One region of the Curtobacterium sp. BH-2-1-1 genome, then DNA from elsewhere that is predicted to be linked to it. Evidence: predicted binding sites of a transcription regulator. Region 1 holds the regulator's gene; the other holds the start of a gene.

Region 1 (4,413 bases):
GTGCCCGCGAGGGCCTCGGCAGCACGCGCGGTCACTCCGCTGCGCTCGACCTCGGCGTCCCCGAAGTACGAGTGCTCCCAGTCGAACGCGTCGACGTCGAACCCGGCGCCCTGCAGCTTCACGCGGGCACGGTAGGGGGAGTTGCCGGTCAGCAGTCCGTTGCGCCAGCCGAGCTCGGCGAACCGTCGGACGAGGGCGATCGCACCCGGAGCCGGGCTCCGGTGGTCGCCGGACACGTGCCGTTCCTCGGTCAGGTCGTGCAGGTGGCGGCTCACGGTGGGGATGAGCGAGTCGTCCAGGTCGTGGGCCCGGACGTGCTCGGCGATGAGCCCGGCGTCGGTGCGGCCGTGCTGGTGTCCGACGCGGAGGACGAGGTCGCGACCCACCGCCCGCTCGAGCGCGAGGTGGTAGAGGTTGCCCGGCGAGGAGGCGTTCATCACGAGGGTGCCGTCGATGTCCCACAGCACCGTGGTGGGGACGGGGTGGTGCTCCATGTCTCCATCATGACGGACAATGGAGTCCATGCCGAGTGCTCTCCCGATCGCCGATCCCGCACCAGCGGACGGGCTGCTCTCGCCCGCGGCGTCCGCGGGTGACGTCCCGTTCGGCGTGTACGTGCACGTGCCGTTCTGCCGCGTGCGGTGCGGCTACTGCGACTTCAACACCTACACGGCGTCCGAGCTCCGCGGGGTCCGGCGGGACGACTACGCCGGGCACGCCGTGCAGGAGATCCGCTTCGCGGCGGACGTCCTCGCCCGCTCCGGCGTCCCGCGGCGCCCGGTGTCGACGGTGTTCTTCGGCGGAGGGACGCCGACGATGCTGCCGGCGTCCGACCTCGTGATGATCCTGCGGGCGATCGACGACACCTGGGGCATCCTGCCCGGGGCCGAGGTCACGACCGAGGCGAACCCGGACTCCGTCGACGAGTCGTCCCTGGCGACGCTGCGCGCCGGTGGGTTCACCCGCGTGAGCTACGGCATGCAGTCCGCGGTGCCGCACGTGCTCGCGACGCTCGACCGGACGCACGACCCCGAGCGCGTGCCGCTCGTCGTGGACGCCGCGAAGCAGCAGGGGCTCGACGTCTCGCTCGACCTCATCTACTCGACGCCGGGCGAGTCCCTCGACGACTGGCGCACCTCGCTCGACGCGGCCCTGGCGTGTGCGCCCGACCACGTCTCGGCGTACTCGCTCATCGTCGAGGACGGCACCGCGATGGGCCGGATGGTCGCACGCGGCGAGCTGCCGGCGCCGGACGACGACCTCGCGGCGGACATGTACGAGCTGGCCGACCAGGTCCTCGGCGACGCCGGGTACTCCTGGTACGAGGTCTCGAACTGGTCCCGCGGCGACCACCACGCGAGCCGGCACAACCTGTCCTACTGGAAGGGCCACGACTGGTGGGGCGTCGGCCCGGGCGCGCACTCCGCGGTCGCCGGCACCCGCTGGTGGAACGTGAAGCACCCGGCCGCGTACGCGAACCGGGTGCTCCAGGGCGAGTCGCCCGCGGCCGGCCGCGAGACCCTCGACGACGAGACCCGGTACGTCGAGCGCGTGCTGCTCGCCGCGCGGGTCCGCGGTGAGCTGGCGACGAGCGAGCTGGGCCAGGAGGCACGGGGCCGGGTCGCCGGCCTCATCGCACGTGGTCTCGTGGACGGGTCGGCCGCGGTGCGGGGACGGATCGAGTTGACCCTGCGGGGTCGCCTGCTCGCGGACGCGGTGGTCCGCGAGCTGCTCGACTGAGCTACTGCTTGATGAACTCGATCGAGAGCGGGTAGCGGTAGAACTGCCCGCGGTTGGCGGCGACGGCGGCCATGATCCCGAAGATGATCGTCAGGATCCCGATCACCGGCAGGAGCACCGCGCCGATCAGCACGATGGTCAAGAGGCCCGCGGCGACGTAGGCGATCGCCATCGTGATGTGGAAGTTCAGTGCCACGCGCGTGTGCTCGCGGATGAAGCCGCCGCGATCGCGCAGGACGAGGTAGGCCACGAGCGGCGCGACGAAGTTGAAGAAGATCCCGCCGATGTGCGTGAGCGTGGCCCAGAGGCGCTGGTCCTCGGGCGACATGGGCTGGGGCGGCTGGTACCCGCCCGGGAACTGGGGGCCACCGGGCTGCTGTCCGTAGGTCATGGCGGAAGCGTACTGGCAGGCGTGTGGAGAAGTCCCGGTCCGTCGGTGGTCGGGCGTAGGATCAGCAGTCGACACGTCCGAGTGCCAGATCGAGTGGAAGGGGTCCGGGTGGTCAGCGAACGCAGCCTCGAGGTCCTCAAGGCCATCGTGCGGGACTACGTCGCGTCACGCGAGCCGGTCGGTTCGAAGACGATCGTCGAGCGACACGCCTTCGGGGTCAGCGCCGCCACGATCCGGAACGACATGGCCCAGCTCGAGGACGAGCAGCTCATCGCGGCACCGCACACCTCGTCCGGTCGCGTCCCCACCGACAAGGGGTACCGCGTCTTCGTCGACCACCTCGCCGGCGCGCGGCCGCTGTCCAGCGCCCAGCGGCACGCGATCGAGACGTTCCTCGGGGCGCCGAACGACCTCGACGAGGTCCTCGGCCGCACGGTCCGGCTGCTCAGCCAGCTCACGAACCAGGTCGCCCTCGTGCAGTACCCCTCGATGGTGCGCGCGCGTGTCCAGCACATCGAGCTCGTCCGCCTCGGCGACAACCGCCTGATGGTCGTGCTCATCACCGACACCGCCCGGGTCGAGCAGCGCGTCGTCGAGACCGACGTGGCGCTCGACGAGGGCTCGCTCACCGAACTCCGCACGGTGGTGAACGGCGCCGGCGTCGGGCTGCTGCTGCAGGACGTCTCGACGGCGCTCCGCGCGGTGCCGCAGCAGATCCGCCCCGACGCCCAACCGCTCGCCGGGGTCGTCGTCGCGACCCTCATCGAGCAGGTCGCCGCCAACCGGCAGGACCGCCTGGTGATGGCCGGTGCGGCGAACCTCGCCAAGAGCGAGCAGGACTTCTCGGGCGGGCTCTTCCCGGTGCTCGAGGCGATCGAGGAACAGGTGACCCTGCTCCGCCTGTTCGGTGAGATGCAGATCGACGACGGCGTCGCGGCGCGCATCGGCGTGGAGAACGCCGAGTACGGGCTCGACGCGACGAGCATCGTCGCCGGCGGGTACCTGGCCGGCGGCGAACTCGCCCGGCTCGGCGTGCTCGGGCCGACCCGGATGGACTACGGCACGAACATGGCCGCCGTGCGCGCCGTCGCACGGTACCTGTCCAAACTCCTGGGTGAACATTGACCAGGTGCCCACGCGCCTGAGCGAGCCGGTCCCGACGGGGCGACCCGCGCCTCCAGGCCCACCGACGACCACCAGAACCGCGGCGACCGCCGCACCCGACCGACCGAACCGAACCGACTGAGGGATACGTGGCAGACCACTACGACGTCCTCGGCGTCCAGAAGGACGCCTCCGATGCCGACATCAAGAAGGCGTACCGCCGTCTGGCGCGCGAACTGCACCCGGACGTGAACCCGAGCCCCGACGCGGCCGAGCGCTTCAAGGACGTGACGCACGCGTACGACGTGCTGAGCGATCCCGAGCAGCGCCGCCGGTACGACGCCGGGCCCCAGGCCGACAGCCCCTTCGGTGGCGGAGCCGGCGGGTTCAGCGACATCTTCGACGCGTTCTTCGGTGGCGGTGGCGCCGGCGGTCGTGGCAACGGCCCGCGCAGCCGTGCCGAGCGCGGACAGGACGCCCTGCTCCGCATCGACGTCGACCTCGACGAGGTCGTCTTCGGTACCCACAAGGACGTCGAGGTCGACACCGCGGTGCTGTGCGAGACGTGCGGCGGTTCCTGCTGCGCGCCGGGCACGAGCGCGCAGACGTGCGACATCTGCGGCGGCACCGGCCACATCCAGCGCCAGGTCCGCTCGCTCCTCGGCAACGTCGTGACGAGCGCGCCCTGCGGCACCTGCCGCGGGTACGGCACCGTCATCCCGAACCCGTGCCCGACGTGCCAGGGCCAGGGACGCGTCCGCGCCCGCCGCACGGTGCCGGTCGACGTCCCCGCCGGGGTCGACTCCGGGCTCCGCCTGCAGATGCCCGGCCAGGGCGAGGTCGGTCCGGCCGGCGGCCCCTCCGGTGACCTCTACCTCGAGATCCGGGTGCGCCACCACGACGTGTTCAGCCGCGACGGGGACGACCTGCTCGCCACGCTCGAGGTCGCGATGACCGACGCCGTGCTCGGGACGACCGCGACGATCGACGGGCTCGACGGCCCGGTCGAGCTCGAGGTCCGGCCGGGTGTGCAGAGCGCCGACGTCCTCGTGATCAAGGACCGCGGCATCACGAAGCTCCGGGGCAACGGTCGCGGCGACCTCCGTGTCGGTGTGCAGGTCGTGACGCCGACGAAGCTCTCGCACAAGGAACGGCAGCTCGTCGAGCAGCTCGCGAAG
Region 2 (4,413 bases), 1.2 Mb from region 1:
CGATGTTGAGCTGCGGCTCGGGGAACCCCGCGTCGACGACGGCGAGACGGACGCGGGTCTCCATCGCTGACTCCGCTCCGACGCGGATCAACTCCAGTGCAGCACGCGCCATCCGAGATGCTCGTGCCCCAGCACGGATCGCCTCGGCGAGCTCATCGATGGTCGCGAGTCCGCTCCGACCGACGAGGTGATCACCGATCACCACCAGGTCGGCGAGTTCGAGCAGCGAGGCACACTCGAACCACATCTGCGCCGGTGCGCTCACCCGTTTGCCACAGTGCAGTCGGACGTCCGTCGATGCCGACCGGTGCCCCACCACTCCGGTGCGCCGCATGGCGTTGTCCGACGCCGAGGTGACGTGCACCGGGCCGTTGCGAGCAGCCGACGGCAACGGTGCGCCCCAGATCGACGCCGCACTGGTGTGGCTGAAGTGCTGGTCGGGTCGGAGCACCACCGCGATCGCGTCGATCCGACTGACGGTCGAACCGGCACGAGCGCGCACACCGTGGACGGGCGACTCGAGGTCACGGCGCCGGAGTCGACCCGCGGGGATGTCCCGCGCAAGCGCGTCCCGAACGCGGAACGGGGCGTACTGGAACGGAACCGGAAGGGGACGTGCGTCGCGCATGCGCACCATCGTCGCCAAGAGGTGCCCAACGGAGGATCTTCGGGAGGCGACCTGTGGAGAACTGCCGAGCCGCGCCTCCTGTGCGGGAACAGTCTCGGGACTGAGCGGGCAGAACACGCCGCGCGTGGTTCGCGGAGCGGGCGGTAGGTGCCGCCAGGAATCGGCGAGCGTGACGTCTTCCGCCCGCTCGGCGGCCCCGCCCGCCCCCAGCCCCCGCCGGCGCCGCCCCCCCCCCCCCCCGCACGCGGAAGGGCCCCGCACGCGCAGCGTGCGAGGCCCTTCCGTCAGGACTGCTTAGAAGTCCATGCCACCCGTCGGGTCGCCGGCCGGAGCAGCAGGGGTGCGCTCGGGCTTGTCGGCGACGACGGCCTCGGTCGTGAGGAACAGACCGGCGATCGACGCAGCGTTCTGCAGCGCCGAGCGCGTGACCTTGGCCGGGTCGATGATGCCCGCGGCGACGAGATCGACGTACTCACCGGTCGCGGCGTTGAGGCCGTGACCCGACTCGAGCTCGCGGACCTTGGCGGCGACGACACCCGGCTCGAGACCGGCGTTCAGCGCGATCTGCTTGAGCGGCGCGTCGATCGCGACGCGGACGATGTTCGCACCGGTCGCCTCGTCGCCCTCGAGCTCGAGGGTGTCGAGCACGACGGACGCCTGGATGAGGGCGACGCCACCACCGGCGACGATGCCCTCTTCGACAGCGGCCTTCGCGTTGCGGACGGCGTCCTCGATGCGGTGCTTGCGCTCCTTGAGCTCGACCTCGGTCGCGGCACCGGCCTTGATGACGGCCACGCCACCGGCGAGCTTCGCGAGGCGCTCCTGGAGCTTCTCGCGGTCGTAGTCGGAGTCGGTCGCCTCGATCTCGGAGCGGATCTGGCGGACGCGGCCCGCGATCTGCTCCTCGTCACCGGCACCCTCGACGATGGTCGTCTCGTCCTTGGTGATGATGACCTTGCGGGCCTTGCCGAGCAGGTCGAGCGTCGCGTTCTCGAGCTTGAGGCCGACCTCTTCCGAGATGACCTGGCCGCCGGTGAGGATCGCGATGTCCTGCAGCATGGCCTTGCGACGGTCGCCGAAGCCCGGGGCCTTGACGGCGACGGACTTGAAGATGCCGCGGATCTTGTTCACGACGAGCGTGGCCAGGGCCTCGCCGTCGACGTCCTCGGCGATGATCAGGAGCTGCTTGCCCGCCTGGATCACCTTGTCGACGACCGGCAGGAGGTCCTTGATGTTCGAGATCTTCGAGTTGACGATCAGGATGTAGGCGTCCTCGAAGACGGCTTCCTGACGCTCGGGGTCGGTCACGAAGTACTGCGACAGGTAGCCCTTGTCGAAGCGCATGCCCTCGGTGAGCTCGAGCTCGGTGCCGAAGGTGTTCGACTCCTCGACGGTGACGACACCTTCCTTGCCGACCTTGTCGATGGCCTCGGCGATGAGCGCGCCGATGGTCGGGTCAGCGGCCGAGATCGACGCGGTCGCGGCGATCTGGTCCTTGGTCTCGATGTCCTTCGCGTTGGCGAGGAGCTGGTCGGAAACGGCGGCGACGGCCTTCTCGATGCCGCGCTTGAGCGACACGGGGTCGGCACCGGCGGCGACGTTGCGGAGGCCTTCGCGGACGAGGGCCTGGGCGAGGACGGTCGCGGTGGTCGTGCCGTCACCGGCGACGTCGTCGGTCTTCTTGGCGACCTCCTTGACGAGCTCCGCACCGATCTTCTCGTACGGGTCGTCGAGCTCGATCTCCTTGGCGATGGAGACACCGTCGTTCGTGATCGTGGGGGCGCCCCACTTCTTCTCGAGGACGACGTTGCGGCCGCGCGGGCCGAGCGTCACCTTCACGGCGTCAGCCAGGATGTTCAGGCCGCGCTCGAGGCCACGGCGGGCCTCCTCGTCGAAAGCAATGATCTTAGCCATGTGAGTTTCTCGTCCCTCCCGGACGTCGTCATGGGGGTCGTGCTGGCACTCAGCGTGAGCGAGTGCCAACGCCGATTCTGGCACTCGCAGGGGTCGAGTGCAACACCGCCAGGAGGCGCGGGTCGAGTTCCCAGGACACGCACCGACACGAGGGACCGAAGCGACGAACGCCGGTCGCCGCACACGGACGAACGCGCCGCCCCGGACGGGACGGCGCGTTCGCGAGGTGGTTGCCGGGTCAGGCGGGACGGACCGATTCGGCCTGCGGCCCCTTCGACCCGGTGCCGACGTCGAACGTCACTGCCTGGCCCTCCTCGAGGACCTTGTACCCCGACATGTCGATTGCCGAGTAGTGCACGAACACGTCCTGGCCCCCTCCATCGACGGTGATGAAGCCGAAGCCCTTCTCGGCGTTGAACCACTTCACGGTTCCGTTGGCCATGATCTCTTGCTCCCTGCGGTGGTGCTGGTGCGGACGGCGTAGTCGCCGTCTTGGGGAGACTCTTACCGAACAATGCCGACAGGGCAAGAGGTGTGACGTTGTTTCACGTCGATTCCGACAAGAATCAACGTGCTCGAAACACGGCCGTCACAAATGCACGCATCACCAACCGGAGAACGCGACCAGGAATGCGCCGGGAACGATCAGCCGGCGTAGTCCGCGCCGAGCACGACGCTGATGTCGGCGTTCGGGAACGCCGCCGACTGCTGCACCGCGGTCGTGCCCAGCGACTTCGCGATGCCCTGCGCGACGGCGGCCTGGGCGGCCTGCTGGTAGTACACGATCGTCGAGGTCGCCCCGGTCGTGCCGGCGTCCCCCGTCGACGTCACCTTCCACCCGGCCGAGGTCAGCGCCGCGCTGCCCTTCGCCGCGAGGCCGGTCGTCGACGTGCCGTTCAGCACGACGAGCGTCGTCGCACCCTGGTCGGCCGGGGTCCCCGCGGCCGGTGCCTGCGACGCCGACGAGGACGCGGACGACGACGGCGCCGCCGATGCGGACGCCGACGCCGAGGCCGAAGCCGACGGCGATGCCGAGCCGGTGAACGAGTAGCTGCCGTTCAGGAGCGCGAGCGCGACGACGCAGACCCCCACGATGACACCGGTGGCGAGCGCCGCCCACGCGAACGCGATCCACCCGCGCCCACGCCGCTGCGCACCGCGGTGCGCCCCGACCCGGGGGCCGTCGGCGACGTCGTCGAACCGGTCTCGGGGGTATCTCGTCGTCATCGTTCCTCTTCACGTCCTTCGGGAGCTGCACCGGGCGCGACGAAGCTGCGCGCCGCCCGGGCACTGGTGCGCGCGTACCGGAGCCGCTGCAGCCGGGAGACCAGCTGCGGGTCGTACGCGAGCGCCGCGGGCGAGTCGATCACACGGTTCAGCACCTGGTAGTACCGAGCGGGCGACATGTCGAACTCGACCCGGATCTCCGCTTCCTTCGTGCGGTCGTGCCGTGCCCGGTCGTGCTCGAACGCGAGCACGTGCTTGGCGAGCTCGTCGAGCTCGACGGGTGTGGCGGTCACTGCGGTTCCGATCACGGTGGGGGAACGGGTCTCGCACATCGTAGGGGTGGAGGTCATCCGCACCCTGGCACGCCGCTGGACTGTCGCGAAGACCGGTCACAGGTTCGGATCGGCCAACCACCGGACGCGGACCCCGAACGGGTCCGAGACGGCCAGGGCCACACCGTCGAGCGATGCGGTCGCGAACGCCTCCGGATCAGCGGGGTCGACGTCGTCCGGCAGGGTCGCGGCGACCCCGCTGAGGATCCCCGTGCGTTCCAGCGCGATCCAGTGCACGCCCCGCTCGCGCACCCGGTCGACGAACCGCTGGCGGTCCGCGCCGGGGACGTACACGAGGGTCCCGGTGGTCAG

The links. The regulator HrcA, encoded in region 1, represses chaperone genes, less so after heat shock. The targets are predictions, from matches to a motif close to TTNGCACTCGNNNNNNNCGAGTGCNAA.
Region 2: groL (chaperonin GroEL) is a predicted target of HrcA. The motif match lies at 2,585-2,611, and genes of this name have one in related genera.

The regions. Positions count from the first base shown of each region.
Region 1 is NZ_CP017580.1:3,336,493-3,340,905, forward strand. It holds gene BJK06_RS15800 (HAD family hydrolase) at 1-494, opposite strand, end outside; gene hemW (radical SAM family heme chaperone HemW) at 523-1,740, shown strand; gene BJK06_RS15810 (DUF4870 domain-containing protein) at 1,742-2,131, opposite strand; gene hrcA (heat-inducible transcriptional repressor HrcA) at 2,240-3,256, shown strand; gene dnaJ (molecular chaperone DnaJ) at 3,385-4,413, shown strand, end outside.
Region 2 is NZ_CP017580.1:2,166,363-2,170,775, reverse strand. It holds gene BJK06_RS10335 (endonuclease domain-containing protein) at 1-745, opposite strand, end outside; gene groL (chaperonin GroEL) at 923-2,542, opposite strand; gene BJK06_RS10325 (cold-shock protein) at 2,781-2,984, opposite strand; gene BJK06_RS10320 (LytR C-terminal domain-containing protein) at 3,188-3,769, opposite strand; gene BJK06_RS10315 (DUF3263 domain-containing protein) at 3,766-4,062, opposite strand; gene BJK06_RS10310 (DUF2332 family protein) at 4,159-4,413, opposite strand, start outside.